Regions from separate parts of the Citrobacter sp. RHB25-C09 genome, predicted to be linked through region 1. Evidence: predicted binding sites of a transcription regulator. Region 1 holds the regulator's gene; each other region holds the start of a gene.
The links. Region 1 encodes PhoB, which activates phosphate uptake and scavenging genes when phosphate is short. Its sites were predicted from a motif close to CTGTCATAAAACTGNCNNAT; they were not measured.
Positions count from the first base shown of each region.

Region 2: serA (phosphoglycerate dehydrogenase) is a predicted target of PhoB. The motif match lies at 2,145-2,164, and genes of this name have one in related genera.
Region 3: uvrB (excinuclease ABC subunit UvrB) is a predicted target of PhoB. The motif match lies at 2,190-2,209, and genes of this name have one in related genera.

Region 1 covers NZ_CP057483.1:1,131,092-1,134,709, reverse strand. Annotated here, with positions in the region: gene phoR (phosphate regulon sensor histidine kinase PhoR) at 19-1,314, opposite strand; gene phoB (phosphate response regulator transcription factor PhoB) at 1,374-2,063, opposite strand; gene sbcD (exonuclease subunit SbcD) at 2,255-3,460, shown strand; gene sbcC (exonuclease subunit SbcC) at 3,457-3,618, shown strand, end outside.
Region 2 covers NZ_CP057483.1:3,662,321-3,665,938, reverse strand. Annotated here, with positions in the region: gene nadR (multifunctional transcriptional regulator/nicotinamide-nucleotide adenylyltransferase/ribosylnicotinamide kinase NadR) at 1-422, shown strand, start outside; gene argP (DNA-binding transcriptional regulator ArgP) at 413-1,306, opposite strand; gene rpiA (ribose-5-phosphate isomerase RpiA) at 1,464-2,123, shown strand; gene serA (phosphoglycerate dehydrogenase) at 2,387-3,618, shown strand, end outside.
Region 3 covers NZ_CP057483.1:1,501,904-1,505,521, forward strand. Annotated here, with positions in the region: gene bioF (8-amino-7-oxononanoate synthase) at 1-454, shown strand, start outside; gene bioC (malonyl-ACP O-methyltransferase BioC) at 438-1,193, shown strand; gene bioD (dethiobiotin synthase) at 1,186-1,872, shown strand; gene uvrB (excinuclease ABC subunit UvrB) at 2,437-3,618, shown strand, end outside.

The DNA of each region.
Region 1 (3,618 bases):
TATTCTTACGAGGGGCTATTACGCACTTTTTTTGGCGATTAACCGTTCCGGCAAAATGAAACTAAAACGAGTGCCTTTCCCCAGTCGGCTGTCAATATTCAGACGGCTATCATGATGATTCAGTGCATGTTTCACAATTGCCAACCCCAACCCACTCCCCCCCGTTTGCCGGGAGCGCGCTTTATCCACACGGTAGAAGCGTTCGGTCAGACGCGGAATATGTTCTGGTGCAATCCCCGGACCGTTGTCTTCGACGCTAAACTCCGCGCCTTGCGGTACCGAGGACCAGCGCACGGTGATGTGCGTTCCTTCCGGCGTATGGTTTACCGCGTTGTAGACCAGGTTTGAGATAGCGCTGCGCAGTTGCTCTTCATTACCGAGCACTTTCAAATGGTTATCGATATCAAACGTCAGGGTATGTTTGTGCTGACTGAGCGTTTGCGCCTCGCGCTCAACCATGCGCAGCATCGTCGGCACGTCCACCTGTTCATTGAGCAACAGCGTAGGTGCGGCTTCGATTCTCGACAGCGTGAGCAACTGTTTCACCAGCCCTTCCATCCGTGACGTCTGTTCACGCATCGTCAGCAGCGCTTTTTCGCGCGTCGCGCCTTCCAGCGGCTGCTCGTGCATCATTTCAAGGTAACCCTGCAGCACGGTCAGCGGCGTGCGCAGTTCGTGACTGACGTTGGCAAAGAAGTTGCGTCTCGCCCCTTCAAGCTGGTGCATCTGGGTCACATCGCGCGCCACCATGAGCAGTTGCTTATCGGTATACGGCATAACGCGAATTTCCAGATGCCGTCCGTTATTAAGCACCAGATTCAGCGGGCGGCTGAAATCCCGCGTTTTCAGGTACTGCGTGAATTCGGGATAACGCAGCAGGTTGAGGATATTCTGCCCGTTATCGTCCGGCCAGCGTAACCCCAGCACCTGTTGTGCCAGACCGTTGCACCAGAATATCCCTCCCTCTTCGGTGGTCAACACGACCGCATCGGGCAGCGACTCGGCACCGCTACGAAAGCGTTTGATCAGACTGCCCAGTTCGCGACGACGCTTTTTATTACGCAACTGCATCTGGTGCAGGCCATACAGCAAAGGCTCCCAACTTCCTCTTCCCGGCGGCGGCGTCATGCTTCTGTCGACCCATAGCCACCAGGAGAGGCGTAACAAATTCCAGAAATGCCAGATAAGCAGTCCCGTTACCGAGGCCAATAAAAACCACGGCAGGTAACCAAAAAACGCACTCAGAATAAAGGCCGGAATACAGCAGAGGATCAGTTCCAGCACCAGTCTTTTCCATGACAGCCGTTCTAGCACGCGTCACTCTCCATTCATCAAACCCCTTCGCCAGAAGGCGTTGATTTTTAAATTGTCAGTCAGAATCGGGTCGAAAAACGATACCCTGTCCCACGCACCGTCTGGACCATCCGGTCATGCCCGCTGGCCTCCAGCGCCTTGCGCAGACGGCGAATATGGACGTCAACCGTGCGATCTTCAACATACACGTTGGTGCCCCAGACGTGGTTCAGCAATTGCTCCCGGCTGTAGACACGTTCAGGGTGGGTCATAAAGAAATGCAGCAGTTTGAATTCGGTTGGTCCCATGTCTAACGGGTTTTCGCCCGTCATTACGCGATGGGACGTGGGATCCAGGCTCAGACCCTGCATCTCAATCACCTCTTCCACCGCCATCGGCGAAATACGGCGCATCACTGCCTTAATGCGCGCCACCAGCTCTTTTGGGGAAAAAGGCTTGGTAATGTAATCGTCCGCACCGGTTTCCAGACCGCGCACACGGTCTTCCTCTTCCCCTCTGGCGGTCAACATCATCACCGGAATATCACGGGTCAGCGCTTCACGCTTAAGATGTTTTATAAACTGTAGACCGGATCCCCCGGGCAGCATCCAGTCCAGAAGGATTAAATCCGGCCAGGGTTCATTAAGCTGGTTCACCGCACTGTCATAATCTTCTGCTTCAACTGACTGAAAGCCGTTTTGCTCAAGCACGAAACAGACCATTTCGCGAATTGGAGCTTCATCTTCTACGACCAGAATACGTCTCGCCATGATTTGCCCTGTTAGATAAGTTGCGTATCATCTGTCTTAATGGCCGTCATTATGCGTCAGTTTTATGACAGTTTTATGAAAAGGATAGTCGACGTTAATGTTAGGTTGTTGATTTATGACATCTCAGAAACAATTTATTACCGCTCCCGACACGTTATAATCTGCGCACTGTTATTCGCCACGGACAACTTATGCGCATCCTACACACCTCTGACTGGCATCTGGGTCAAAATTTTTACAGTAAAAGCCGCGCGGCAGAACACCAGGCCTTTCTTGACTGGTTGCTGGATACCGCCGTCACTCGACAGGTGGATGCGATTATCGTGGCGGGTGACATTTTCGATACTGGCTCGCCGCCAAGCTACGCCCGTGAGCTCTACAACCGCTTTGTCGTCAATTTAAAGAAAACCGGATGTCATCTGGTCGTACTGGCCGGAAACCATGATTCCGTCGCCATGCTAAACGAATCTCGCGATATTTTGGCGTTTCTCAACACGACCGTGGTCGCCAGCGCTGGACACGCCCCCTGGATCCTGCCCCGTCTCGACGGTACGCCGGGTGCGGTGCTCTGTCCGATCCCGTTCTTACGACCGCGGGACATTATCACCAGCCAGGCCGGCCTGAGTGGTCACGAAAAACAGCAGCACCTGCTGAGCGCCATCACCGACTATTACCATCAGCAACATGAGGCCGCCTGTACGCTGCGCGGCGACCAGCCATTGCCAATTATAGCTACAGGTCACCTGACCACCGTAGGTGCCAGCAAAAGTGACGCCGTTCGTGATATCTATATTGGCACGCTTGATGCTTTTCCGGCGCAAAATTTCCCACCGGCGGACTATATCGCGCTGGGACATATCCATCGCGCGCAGGCCATCGGCGGGACGGAACACATCCGTTACTGCGGCTCGCCAATCTCACTGAGCTTTGATGAAACCGGCAAAGCCAAATGTGTCCATCTGGTGAGTTTTACCGAAGGAAAACTTAGCGCGGTGGAAACACTTGAGGTCCCGGTCACCCAACCGTTGGCCGTACTGAAAGGCGATCTGGCCAGCATTACCGCCCAGCTTGAGCAGTGGCGCGGGGTCGAGCAGAACCCGCCCGTCTGGTTGGATATCGAAATCACCACTGACGGCTATCTGCATGATGTCCAACGCAAAATTCAAGCACTAACTGAAGCTTTACCGGTGGAGGTGCTGCTGGTTCGCCGCAGTCGCGAACAGCGGGATAAAATCTTAAGCAATGCGCAGCGCGAAACGCTCAGTGAACTGCGGGTTGAGGAGGTGTTTGAGCGACGGCTCGCGCAGGAAGAGTTGGATGAGACAAAGCGCGCCAGACTTAACGAGCTGTTTACCCATACGCTGCACGCGCTCAATGACGAGGATGAACACGCATGAAAATCTTGAGCCTGCGTCTAAAAAACCTCAACTCACTGAAGGGCGAGTGGAAAATCGATTTTACCGCTGAACCCTTTGCCAGCAACGGCCTGTTTGCCATTACGGGCCCAACCGGGGCGGGCAAAACCACCCTGCTCGATGCCATCTGTCTCGCGCTC
Region 2 (3,618 bases), 1.9 Mb from region 1:
ACCTGGGCGGTGACGAGATGGCGCTTCAGTATTCTGACTACGATAAAATCGCTCTTGGTCATGCGCAATACATTGATTTTGCAGTGAAGTACGCTAATAAAGTTGCCTTTATCGACACCGATTTTGTGACTACCCAGGCCTTCTGTAAAAAGTATGAAGGGCGTGAACACCCGTTCGTGCAGGCGCTGATTGACGAATACCGCTTTGACCTGGTGATCCTGCTGGAGAACAATACCCCGTGGGTGGCGGACGGCATGAGAAGCCTGGGCAGCTCCGTCGATCGCAAAGAGTTTCAGACGCTACTGGTGGAGATGCTGCACGAAAACAACATTGACTTCGTGCATGTCGAAGAGTCCGATTACGACGCTCGCTTTCTGCGCTGCGTCGAACTGGTAAAAGCGATGATGGGCGATCAGTCCTGACGCAGGACCTTGTGCCCGTAGGCCAGCAGTGCGTCGGTGACGTTGCGCATCATCCGGCTTTCCGGCGCAAACCGGTGCCAGTAGAGCATCCGGCGCTGGAAAAGACCTGGCGTTAAGTCGATGAGTTCGCCGCTCGCCAGCTCTTTTTCGATTTGCAGATGCGGGATCATACAGCAGGTGGTGCCTTGTCTCGCCAACTGCACAAAGGCTTCCGACGAGTTAACGATATGGCACGGCACGCTGCCCGGCGGCAGATCGAAGTTCTGCTGCAGAAAGGCCTGGTGCATATCATCCAGATGGTCAAACGCCACCGCCGGCGCTTTCAGCAGCGCGGAACGGGTTACGCCGTTCGGGAAGTAGCGTTCGGCAAAGGGCTTCGAACCGACAAACAGATAATCGAGTGCGCCGAGCTTATCCACCAGGCAGCTTGGCAACGCCTGATGTTGAATACTCACCGCGCCCACCACTTCACCGCGACGCAGGCGTTCCTGGGTGCGCGTTTCATCTTCAACCTGTAAATTAAGACGAATCGGGGAATCGGCCAGCACCGGCGCGAGCGCGGGCAGCAGCCAGGTTGCCAGACTGTCGGCGTTGACCGCCAGCGACAGCAGCAGCGGCGTGGAGCCGGTTTGCTCATCGCCCAGCCACTCCTCTTCCAGCAGTTCTACCTGACGGAGCAGCGCCAGCAGCTTTTGTCCCTGCTCGGTAGGGCGTGGTGGAACGGTTCGCACCAGCAACGGTTGTCCGAACATATTTTCAAGCTGTTTAATGCGTTGTGAAACCGCAGATTGGGTAATGCACAGCTTTTGTGCTGCGCGCTCAAACCCACGTTCACGTATGACCGCATCCAGTGCCTGTAGTGTTCTGTAGTCCGGACGTTTCATTGCTATAACGCACTCCTGAAATTTGCTTGTTCTGCACTATGACATAAATTTGGGTTCGGTAAAGATGAAATCCGCAGCATGCGAGCGGGGCGGGGAGATTTTTCCGTGCAATGGTCTATAATGCGCGTGAATTTTTTTCTCTACAGGCGATACGATCATGACGCAGGATGAACTGAAAAAAGCAGTAGGATGGGCGGCACTTCAGTACGTACAACCCGGCACCATTGTCGGTGTGGGTACAGGTTCAACCGCCGCACACTTTATTGATGCGCTGGGCACCATGAAAGGCCAGATTGAAGGAGCCGTTTCCAGCTCAGATGCTTCCACCGAAAAACTTAAAAGCCTCGGCATTCCTGTGTTTGATCTTAACGACGTTGATAGCCTGGGCGTTTACGTGGACGGAGCCGATGAAATCAACGGCCACATGCAAATGATTAAAGGCGGCGGCGCGGCGTTGACCCGTGAAAAAATTATCGCCTCGGTGGCGAAGAAATTTATCTGTATCGCTGATGCCTCTAAGGAAGTGGCTATTCTCGGCAACTTCCCGCTACCGGTAGAAGTGATCCCAATGGCGCGGAGCGCGGTCGCTCGCCAGTTAGTGAAACTGGGCGGTCGTCCGGAATATCGTCAGGGCGTCGTGACCGACAACGGTAACGTGATCCTCGATGTTCACGGCATGGAAATCCTTGACCCTATCGCTATGGAAAATGCCATTAATGCCATTCCGGGCGTGGTCACTGTCGGTCTGTTTGCTAACCGCGGCGCAGATGTTGCGTTAATCGGCACCGCTGACGGCGTGAAAACGATCGTAAAATGATTGGGCAGGGGCGTTTGTCCCCTGTTAAAAATTTTTCGCAGGGCAAATTTGGTGACATGTGTCACGTTTAGAAACTTGCCCTGCAGATCTGGCCGTTGAATTCCTTATCTCCAGCATTTTCCTCTACAAACTCCCATTGAATGATAATTCCTCAATATGGCGACGCAAACGTTCATATTGCCGCAATAATTTTTTTTGATATGTTGAATGGCGGATGCAGATCCACACACACAACATTGAATGCAAAAAAACAGGGTTGGGAAATGGCAAAGGTATCGCTGGAGAAAGACAAGATTAAATTTCTGCTGGTTGAAGGCGTGCATCAAAAGGCGCTGGATAGCCTTCGTGCAGCAGGTTATACCAACATCGAATTTCACAAAGGGGCACTGGACGCTGAACAGTTGAAAGAGTCTATCCGTGATGCCCACTTCATTGGCCTGCGATCCCGTACTCATCTGACTGAAGAGATCATCAACGCGGCAGAAAAACTGGTCGCGGTGGGTTGTTTCTGTATCGGCACCAATCAGGTCGATCTGACGGCGGCGGCAAAACGCGGTATTCCTGTCTTTAACGCCCCGTTCTCCAATACGCGCTCTGTAGCGGAACTGGTGATTGGCGAACTGCTGCTGTTGCTGCGCGGCATCCCTGAAGCGAACGCCAAAGCGCACCGTGGCGTGTGGAATAAACTGGCGGCGGGCTCGTATGAAGCGCGTGGCAAAAAACTGGGGATTATCGGTTACGGTCATATCGGTACTCAGCTGGGTATTCTGGCGGAATCCCTGGGGATGCACGTATATTTTTACGATATCGAAAACAAATTGCCGCTGGGGAACGCCACTCAGGTTCAGCATCTTTCTGACCTGCTCAACATGAGCGACGTGGTCAGCCTGCACGTTCCTGAAAATGCCTCGACGAAAAACATGATGGGCGCGAAAGAGATTTCCCTGATGAAACCGGGAGCGCTGCTGATCAACGCCGCTCGCGGCACGGTGGTTGATATTCCCGCGCTGTGTGATGCACTGGCGAGTAAACATTTAGCCGGTGCGGCGATTGACGTATTCCCGACCGAACCAGCCACCAACAGCGATCCGTTCACTTCGCCGCTGTGTGAGTTTGATAACGTGATCCTGACGCCGCATATCGGAGGGTCTACCCAAGAAGCGCAGGAAAACATCGGACTGGAAGTGGCAGGCAAACTGGTGAAGTATTCCGACAACGGTTCAACGCTGTCTGCGGTTAACTTCCCGGAAGTTTCACTGCCGCTGCACGGTGGTCGTCGTTTGATGCATATCCACGAAAACCGTCCGGGCGTTCTGACCGCGTTGAACCAGATTTTCGCTGAGCAGAGCGTCAACATTGCCGCACAGTACCTGCAAACGTCGGCACAGATGGGCTATGTGGTTATCGATATTGAAGCGGACGAAGATGTAGCAGAAAAAGCGCTACAGGCGATGAAGGCCATTCCGGGCACCATTCGCGCGCGTCTGCTGTACTA
Region 3 (3,618 bases), 370 kb from region 1:
CAAAGGCTTTGGCATTAGCGGTGCCGCCATTTTGTGCTCAGAAAGCGTTGCCGATTATCTGCTGCAGTTTGCCCGCCATTTGATTTACAGCACCAGTATGCCGCCCGCGCAGGCACAGGCGTTACGTGCTGCTGTTACGGTCATCCGCAGTCAGGAAGGGGATGAGCGCAGAGAGAAACTGGCCTCGCTGATCGCGCGCTTTCGCGCAGGGATAGGTGGCGCAAACTTCATGCTTGCCGACTCGCACAGCGCCATCCAACCGTTGATTGTGGGAGATAACGTCCGTGTGCTTCGGTTGGCGGAAACCTTGCGCGACAAGGGATGTTGGGTCACGGCGATTCGTCCTCCTACGGTACCCGTCGGCACGGCTCGTCTGCGTCTGACCCTGACTCAGGCGCATGAGCCAGAAGATATTGATCGCCTGCTGGAGGTGCTGCATGGCGCAGGTGAATAAGCAGGCCGTCGCAGCGGCATTTGGTCGCGCGGCTACGCACTACGAACAGCACGCTACGCTGCAGCGGCTGAGTGCGGACGTGCTGCTGGCACAACTGCCGACGCGAGGATTTGAACAGGTGCTGGATGCCGGCTGCGGACCGGGACGGCTGAGTCGTTACTGGCGCGAGCGGGGAAGTCAAGTGACCGCGCTGGATCTCTCAGTGCAAATGCTGGACGAGGCGCGTCGGCAGAATACGGCGCATCACTATCTTGCCGGTGATATCGAGTCGCTGCCACTCGCAACCGCCACCTTCGATCTGGTCTGGAGCAATCTGGCGGTGCAGTGGTGCGACAATCTGCATGGCGCACTCCACGAACTGTGTCGGGTGGTACGTCCCGGCGGCGTGGTGGCTTTTACCACGCTGGCACAGGGATCGTTGCCGGAGCTTCATCAGGCCTGGCGAGCCGTGGATGACCGGGTTCACGCCAATCGCTTTTTGCCTCATCAAACGCTGCGTGAGGCGATGCGCGGCTGGCGAGGCCATCATCAACTTTTCACCCTGACGCTGGCATTTGATGACGCCCTGAGCGCTATGCGTTCACTAAAAGGGATCGGCGCGACGCATCTGCACGAAGGTCGCGAACAGCGCGTGCTGACCCGCTCACAGCTTCAGCAATTGCAGTTGGCCTGGCCGCAGGCGCAGGGGAAATATCCATTGACCTATCATCTTTTCGCAGGAGTGATTAACTGTGACTGAACGTTATTTTGTCACCGGTACCGACACTGAAGTCGGAAAAACGATCGCCAGTTGTGCGCTGCTTCAGGCGGCGGGAATGCTGGGCTACCGAACGGCGGGCTACAAGCCGGTTGCCTCGGGTAGTGAAATGACGGCACTGGGGTTGCGTAACAGCGATGCGCTCGCGCTCCAGCGTAACAGCAGCCTGGCGCTGGAGTATCAGACGGTAAACCCTTATACCTTCGCAGAACCCACGTCGCCGCATATTATCAGCGCTGACGAGGGCATCAGGATTCAGAGCACTGTGATGTCGGCGGGCTTGCGGGAGCTGGAAACGCAGGCGGATTGGGTACTGGTGGAAGGGGCGGGAGGCTGGTTTACACCGCTTACCGATGACTTCACCTTCGCTGACTGGGTACAGACGGAACAGTTACCGGTGATTCTGGTGGTGGGGGTGAAGCTGGGCTGTATCAATCATGCAATGTTAACGGCGCAGGCGGTGCAGCAGGCAGGGCTTCAGCTTGCGGGTTGGGTGGCCAACGATGTCACTGAGCCGGGAAAACGGCATCAGGAATATATGGCCACGCTAACGAGGGTAATTCCCGCGCCGTTGTTGGGGGAAATTCCCTGGCTTTCGACTGACGCAGAAAACGCCAAAACAGGACATTATCTGGATCTTAATAATTTAAGGAGGAACTAAAAAGATGAAATTGCGAGCAAGATCTCGCCGCGTTTGAGCGTTTCTTAAGCGGTTAAAAATCAAAATATCGACATATTTTTTTTTATAAGCGTTCTGCCGCTTCGTTGGGCAAAATTGCCAGGCGGCAGGCCATCGGGGCTGGAAGCAGTTATCCACTATTCCTGTGGATAACCTTGTGCATTAGGGCTAGAAAACCCTGAGCAAGCGAGAGATTACGCGGCCTGCGGTGGAATTGGTGTTAAAGGCGTCTTTATAAAATAAGTCTTCAAAAACAAACCATTAAATAAAAGCAATGGCTATGTAAGTCCGCTGATTAAAAGTCATAAAACTTTCATAACACGTCTTGACAATGTTGCCGAAGAGATTGGTCTGGGGATAACCGTTGTCGCTGGTGAATTATCTTGCCAGCGGTGAAATTTTGGACTGCAATGGTGTGATTCAGAGAGGCGTAACAGAAATATTCCGCCGTGTTACTGTTTTTTCATCCAGTATATTTTACTGGCAAAATTATCCTCTGAGAGTAAAATTACACTCCTGCCCGCCCATTCCTTCAGGTAGCTGCATATGAGTAAACCGTTCAAACTGAATTCCGCATTTAAACCTTCTGGCGATCAGCCCGAGGCAATTCGCCGTCTGGAAGAAGGACTGGAGGATGGTCTGGCGCATCAAACGCTTCTGGGTGTGACGGGCTCCGGTAAAACGTTCACCATTGCGAACGTGATTGCAGATCTGCAACGCCCGACGATGGTGTTGGCCCCCAACAAAACGCTGGCGGCGCAGCTTTACGGCGAAATGAAGGAGTTTTTTCCGGATAACGCCGTCGAGTATTTTGTCTCTTACTACGACTACTACCAGCCGGAAGCCTACGTTCCCAGTTCGGACACGTTCATAGAAAAAGATGCCTCGGTGAACGAACACATAGAGCAGATGCGTCTGTCAGCGACCAAAGCGCTGCTGGAGCGTCGCGACGTGGTGGTCGTGGCCTCGGTTTCGGCGATCTACGGTCTGGGCGACCCGGATTTATACCTGAAGATGATGTTGCACCTGACGGTGGGCATGATTATTGACCAGCGCGCGATCCTGCGCCGGCTGGCGGAACTGCAATATACCCGTAACGATCAGGCCTTCCAGCGCGGGACCTTCCGCGTGCGTGGCGAGGTGATCGATGTCTTCCCGGCGGAATCTGACGATATTGCCTTACGCATTGAGTTGTTTGACGAGGAGGTTGAGCGCCTGTCGCTATTTGACCCGCTTACCGGGCAGCTTGAGGCGTCGATTTCACGCTACACCATCTACCCTAAGACCCACTATGTCACGCCGCGTGAGCGCATTGTGCAGGCGATGGAAGAGATCAAAGTGGAGTTGGCCGAACGGCGTAAGGTGCTGCTGGCGAATGATAAGCTGCTGGAAGAACAGCGCTTAAGCCAGCGTACCCAGTTTGATCTGGAGATGATGAACGAACTTGGTTACTGCTCAGGTATCGAAAACTATTCGCGCTATCTGTCAGGACGTGGGCCGGGCGAGCCACCGCCGACGCTGTTTGACTATCTGCCCGCCGACGGACTACTGGTTGTGGACGAGTCCCACGTCACGATCCCGCAAATCGGCGGGATGTATCGGGGTGACCGGGCACGTAAAGAGACGCTGGTGGAATACGGCTTCCGTCTGCCGTCGGCGCTGGATAACCGTCCGCTGAAATTTGAAGAATTTGAAGCGCTGGCACCGCAGACGATCTTTGTCTCTGCA